Hymenobacter swuensis DY53: one gene and its partner. The protein of the gene in region 1 interacts with the protein of each later gene in a pairwise test. Links are inferred from orthologs where the notes say so. Each region holds a gene or a part of one and is shown in the gene's direction. Other genes may lie near its edges. The genes, in order: HSW_RS10760 and groL.

Evidence for each region.
Region 2: the proteins of HSW_RS10760 (region 1) and groL interact in binary tests that used the Escherichia coli proteins (3 or more experiments, as listed by UniProt). The link is inferred for Hymenobacter swuensis DY53 from one-to-one orthologs.

What each region holds. Positions count from the first base shown.
Region 1 is NZ_CP007145.1:2,213,249-2,216,391, reverse strand. Bases 192-3,013 are described here. They hold HSW_RS10760 (ABC transporter ATP-binding protein), read left to right. Parts: upstream 192-1,122; coding sequence 1,123-1,905; downstream 1,906-3,013. Other genes in these bases: HSW_RS10755 (MlaD family protein), read left to right, coding at 1,974-2,978; HSW_RS10765 (MlaE family ABC transporter permease), read left to right, coding at 196-1,110. Outside these bases: HSW_RS10770 (YgaP family membrane protein), read left to right, coding at 1-24; HSW_RS10750 (transposase), read left to right, coding at 3,100-3,143. UniProt on the Escherichia coli protein: Part of the ABC transporter complex MlaFEDB, which is involved in a phospholipid transport pathway that maintains lipid asymmetry in the outer membrane by retrograde trafficking of phospholipids from the outer membrane to the inner membrane.
Region 2 is NZ_CP007145.1:2,710,260-2,713,551, forward strand. What follows is about bases 167-3,137. They hold groL (chaperonin GroEL), read left to right. Parts: upstream 167-817; coding sequence 818-2,458; downstream 2,459-3,137. Other genes in these bases: secG (preprotein translocase subunit SecG), read left to right, coding at 167-167; groES (co-chaperone GroES), read left to right, coding at 474-764; HSW_RS13035 (peptide MFS transporter), read right to left, coding at 2,790-3,137. In the rest of the region: more of secG, read left to right, coding at 1-166; more of HSW_RS13035, read right to left, coding at 3,138-3,292.

The sequences.
Region 1 (3,143 bases):
ACGCACCACCCGCCCCGCGTCTGACTTGTTTATGCGTCTTTCCAGACAATCTAAGCGGTATAGAGACGCAAAGTGTCGCGTCTTTATACCGTTCAATCCACCTAACCTATTCGTCCGACTCCTCCTCTCTTTTGGGAGGGGGCTGGGAGACGAAGTCTTATCAGAACAAACTTCCCACAAAATCCCCTCCCCATCATGGCCTTCACCCCCAACGCGCTGCTCACCGGCATGGCCAACATGGTGCAGGCCGGGCTGGCGCTGGTCAGGGTTGAGGGCATGCCGGAAGTAGCAGCAGCCCGTCCGGCGGCGCTTGTTGATACACTTCTACCGCTAAACCAATCCCGCGCCACTATGCCTATCAACACCTTACTGGCCGAAGCCGGCAAAATCACCAGCTTTGCCAAGCGCTTCTTCCGGGAGGGGTTCCGGCCGCGCTACGAGTTGGCCGAGCTGCTGTACCAGTGCTACGTGGTAGGCTATCAATCCTTGCCGATGGTGGGCATTACGGGCTTTATCATGGGTCTGGTGCTCACGCTGCAAAGCCGGCCCACCATGGCCCAGTTCGGGGCCGAATCGTGGATTCCGGTGATGGTCGGACTCACGATTATCCGCGAGATGGGGCCGATTATTACGGCGCTGATTTTTGCGGGCAAAATCGGGAGCAGCATCGGGGCCGAGCTGGGCTCGATGCGCGTGACCGAGCAGATCGACGCCATGGAAGTATCGGGCACTAACCCGTTTAAGTACCTGGTGGCCACGCGGGTGCTGGCCACCACACTCATGCTGCCGCTGCTCACTATCCTGGCCGATGTCATTGCCCTGTACGCTTCCTATCTGGGCATCAACATGAAGGGCACCACCACGCTGGCGCTGTTCGTGAACAACGTGCTGAGCGGGCTGACCTTCGGCGACGTGCTGCCGGCCGTTCTCAAAACCTTCTTTTTTGGGTTTACCATCGGGCTAATCGGATGCTACAAGGGCTACTTCTCCAACAAGGGCACCGAGGGCGTGGGACAGGCCGCTAACTCGGCCGTGGTGGTGTCGTCGCTGGTTATTTTTCTGCTCGACCTGCTGGCCGTGCAGGTTACCGGCCTGCTGGGCCTCAACTAACGCCAATCGGCCATGCTGACGCCCGCCTCTGTCCTGCAGGAAATGCCCCGCCCGACTGCCCCCGCGGCGGAAATGGTGCTGACGGTGGACAACGTCAGCAAATCGTTTGGCGACAACCACGTGCTGCGCGGCTTTTCGCTGGTGCTGCACCGGGGCGAAAACGTGGTGGTGCTGGGCAAATCGGGCTCGGGCAAGTCGGTGCTCATTAAGTGCATCATTGGCCTGCTGCCAGCCGATGCTGGCCGAATCGCCGTGCTGGGTCAGGACGTGGCCGCCCTCGACCACGACGCCCTGGACCGGCTGCGGGCCAAAGTGGGGTTTCTCTTCCAGAGTAACGCCCTGTACGACTCGATGACGGTGCGCGAAAACCTGCTCTTCCCGCTGCGCCGCCACTGGCTGGCTCACGGCCCGGCCGAGGAAGACGCGCTGGTGCGCCAGGCCCTCGACGACGTGGACCTGGGCCATACGGCCGAAATGCTGCCGGCTGAGCTATCGGGCGGCATGCGCAAGCGCATTGCCCTGGCCCGCACCCTCATCCTGCGCCCCGACATCATCCTCTACGACGAGCCCACTACCGGCCTCGACCCCGTCACGGCCCGCGAAATCAGCCACCTTATCCGCGACGTGCAGCAGAAATACCACACGTCGGCCCTCATCATCTCGCACGACATGAACTGCGTACGCCTGGTGGCCGACCGCGTGGTGCTACTGGTAGACGGCCGCTGCTACGCGGAAGGGACATATAAGGAATTGGCCCGTAATTCGGACCCGAAAGTGCACGAGTTTTTTGCCTGAAAGAACGTCATGCAGCGCGTAACGCAGCATGATGTTCCTTCTACTCACTACTCAACTATCTCACCACTATGCCCCAACGTCCGACCGGAAATTATGTGAAGTTGGGCCTGTTTGTGGTTGTGGGCACGCTGTGTCTGCTGGTGACGCTTTTTCTGCTGGGACGGCAGCAGAACCTGTTCAGCCGCAGCTTCGAGGTGCGGGCCGATTTTCGTAACGTGTCGGGGCTGCTTACAGGCAACAACGTGCGGCTGGGTGGCATCACGGTGGGCACGGTGCGCCGCATTGAGTTGCTGAACGACAGCACCGTGCGCGTGGCCATCAACCTGAACCGTGACGCCCAGCCCTTCGTGCGCAAAAACGCGGTGGCCGCCATCGGCACCGACGGGCTGGTGGGTAACACCATCATCAACCTCACGGCCGGCCCCAGCGCGGCCCCGCCCGTGCAGCCCGGCGACCTGCTGCGCACCCGCCGCCCCGTGGGCGTGGATGACCTGCTGGGCACCCTCGACGTATCGAATAAAAACCTGGTCGACATTACCCGCGACCTGCGCCAGATTACCGGCAAGCTTAACGACAGCAAAGCTCTCTGGAGCCTACTCGACGACCAGCAGATGGCCGACAACCTGCGCCACAGCCTGCGCAACGCCGCCGAGGCAACCACCCAGCTCAGCACCGCCTCGAACGATGTGGCCCGGCTCACCGGCGGAGTGCGGCAGGGTCGGGGGCTGCTGGGCTACCTGCTCACGGACACGGCCTTCGCTGGGCAGCTGAGGCACGCCTCCCGGGGCCTGGCCGGCACTTCCGACACGCTGGGTGCTCTACTGGCCAACCTGAAACGTCAGGTGGCCACCGGCGCCGGCCCCCTGCACACGCTGCTCAACGACACCACCGCCAGCCGGCAGCTGCGCCAAACCATGCAGCACGTCGAGCAGGGTACCGCCGGCTTCAATCACAGCATGGACGCCTTGCAGCACAATTTCCTGCTACGCGGCTACCTGCGTCGGCAGCAAAGAAAGCAGGCCGCCGCGACGGCAGTGCCGGCCGCTGCCGCCGAGTCGCCGGCCACCGACTAATCCCCGGCGGAGTTCTGTGTCGAAAATCGTGGCTGTCAGGGCAAAGGCGACCCGCGGTTTTTCCAGCTTGTGGGTGTACCTAGCACTAAGAAGCTGTTTAAGTTAGCGTGTAACTTTGTGGATGTCGCAAAAGCGGTACAGTTGGGATATAACGGAGCGGCAGTG
Region 2 (3,292 bases), 500 kb from region 1 along the record:
CCACGGGTCCGGTGCGCAGCATCAACCAACAAAAAGCCCTCGAAAGCCGTGGCCCGGCCGCGCCGGTTCCAGCCGCTCCTGCCCCGGCCGCTCCCGGTGCTTCGGCTCCAACGGCGGCCCCCGCTGCCGCTCCGGCCGCCCAGCCTGCTCCGACTCCTGCCAACTAGTTTTTGCCTTTTCCAGGCTTGCAAGCCGGTGGTTCCTCTCACAAGGAGCCACCGGCTTTTTGCTGTTGCCAGGTCTGGAAAGCGGTGAGGACAGGCTGCTTCGGTCTAGTATGGCGGTACCTGGCATGCTGAGTGCTACCCAAGCGCGCCATTTTTTCTGCCAAAGCTGACAGGCCACCGGTATAATTAGGGCCAAAAAGCGCCCTGCGGCGTTCATTCTGTCAGGTTTCGGCAGGCTGGCATAGGAAGTGTAGCCCCCGGTTCACCACCTTGTTTCAGGTAAACCTTTCAACCAAAACGTACAATATGTCGCTTAGCATCAAACCGCTGGCTGACCGCGTAATCATCGCGCCTGCCGCCGCCGAGGAAAAAACCAAATCGGGCATCATCATCCCCGACACGGCCAAGGAGAAGCCCCAGCGTGGCGAAGTAGTAGCCGTAGGTGAAGGCAAAGTGGCCGACAACGGCACCACCCTCAAGCCCCAGGTAAGCGTGGGCGACCAAGTGCTCTATGGCAAATACGCCGGCACCGAAATCACCATCGACGGCAAAGACTACCTCATCATGAAGGAGTCGGATATTTTCGCCGTGCTGTAAGCCAATCCGGCTTTCCTTTCCCCTCTCTCTGATTTCCAAACCGTAATTACCCGATGGCTAAGAACATCCAATTCGATACAGAAGGCCGCGACAAGCTGAAGCGCGGCGTTGACAAACTGGCAAATGCCGTAAAGGTAACCCTCGGCCCCAAAGGCCGCAACGTGGTTATCGACAAGAAATTCGGTGCGCCCAGCATCACCAAGGACGGCGTGACCGTGGCCAAGGAGATTGAGCTGAGCGACCCGGTAGAAAACATGGGTGCTCAGCTGGTGAAGGAAGTAGCCAGCAAAACCGCCGACCAGGCCGGTGACGGCACTACCACGGCTACCGTACTGGCCCAGGCCATCTACGCGGCCGGCTCGAAGAACGTAGCCGCCGGGGCTAACCCGATGGACCTCAAGCGCGGCATCGACAAAGCGGTTGTAGCTGTAGTGGCCAACCTGAAGGCCCAGTCGAAGAAAATCGAAAACTCCTCGGAAATTGCCCAGGTAGGCGCTATTTCGGCCAACAACGACATGGAAATCGGCAAAATGATTGCCGACGCCATGGACAAAGTAGGTAAGGAAGGCGTGATTACTGTGGAGGAAGCCCGTGGCACCGAAACCGAAGTGAAAACGGTGGAAGGCATGCAGTTCGACCGTGGCTACCTCTCCCCCTACTTCGTGACCAACCCGGAGAAGATGGAGGCCGAGTTCGACAACCCTTACATCCTCATCTACGACAAGAAGGTGAGCACCATGAAGGAGTTGCTGCCCGTGCTGGAGCAGGTGGTACAGAGCGGTAAGCCGCTGGTTATCATTTCCGAAGACGTGGACGGCGAAGCCTTGGCTACACTGGTAGTAAACAAGCTGCGCGGCTCGCTGAAAATTGCCGCCGTGAAAGCTCCCGGCTTCGGTGACCGTCGCAAAGCCATGCTGGAAGACATTGCCGTTCTGACGGGCGGTACGGTTATCAGCGAAGAGCGTGGCTACAAACTCGACAGCGCTACGCTGGAGTACTTGGGTCAGGCTGAGAAGGTGATTATCGATAAAGACAACACGACCATCGTGAATGGCCGGGGCGAGAAAGACGGTATCACCAGCCGCGTAAACGAAATCAAGTCGCAGATCGAGAAAACCACTTCTGACTATGACAAGGAGAAACTGCAGGAGCGTTTGGCCAAGCTGTCGGGCGGCGTAGCTATCCTCTACATAGGTGCGAGCACTGAGGTAGAAATGAAAGAGAAGAAAGACCGGGTAGACGATGCCCTGCACGCCACCCGCGCCGCCGTTGAGGAAGGCGTGGTACCCGGCGGTGGCGTGGCCCTAGTGCGTGCCCTCGATGCGCTGGACGCAGTGGACACCCACAACGGCGACGAGCGTACCGGTGTGAACATCATCCGTACCGCCCTGGAGGCTCCTTTGCGTACCATCGTGCAGAACGCCGGTGGCGAAGGCTCGGTGGTAGTGCAGAAGGTGCGTGAAGGCAAAGGCGACTACGGCTACAACGCCCGCGAGGACCGTTACGAAAACCTGATGGCTGCCGGTATCCTCGACCCCACCAAAGTAACGCGTCTGGCCCTGGAAAATGCCGCTTCTATAGCTGGCCTGCTCCTGACCACTGAGTGCGTTATTTCGGATGAGCCCGAAGATGACAAAGGTGGTGCCGGTGCCGGCGCTGCTGGTGGCATGGGTGGTATGGGCGGTATGATGTAAGCATCAACCGCTAAGCCCTTTGCTTAGACAAAAGCCCCGCTGGACTCTGATCCGGCGGGGCTTTTTGTTTTCGTTGAGCGGATGGGCGCTTATTTTTTTGCGGATGAAATGGCTGCTGAATCCGATAATGACCAACAGCAGAACTCCTGCCCATTTGGCGAATTGGCAGTCGGCGCACGGGTTACGGCGTGTCACCACCAAAAAGCATGGGGCATGCTGCGTTTCGTAGTCCATGGCTACACAGAGAAAGCCCCGCCGGACCAATGTCCAGCGGGGCTTTCTCTGTGTAGATTAGGTAACGAAATCCGAAGAATCCGTATAAATCCGTGATTTAGCCGCGGCCGTGCATCATGTGGAAGAGCTTGCGTGCCAGCAATACCAGCACCAGGCCGGCGAAAATCACGAAGCCGGCAATCAGGCCGAACACCGTGAGGGCACCCAACTCTTCCACGTACTTGGCAATGTAGCCACCGGCAATCTGAGCTACGAAGGGCGCCAGGAACCACACGCCCATGAGCATGGACGTGAGGGCCGGCGGCGAGAGGCGCGACACCATGGAGAGGCCCACCGGCGAGAGGCACAACTCGCCTACTGTGTGGAAGAAGTACGTGGCAATCAGCCACCAGATGCTGGCTTTGATGCTCTGGTCAGCTACATCGCCGCCGCGCTCCATCACGGCACCTACCATGAACAGGAAGCCCACACCCAGCAGAATCATACCCAGACCCATTTTCACGGGAATGCTCAGATCCTTGCCCTTGCGGCCCAGCATCACCCACAGGGCAGCCACCGGCGCGCCCAATAGCACAATGAAGCCGGCGTTTACCGACTGAA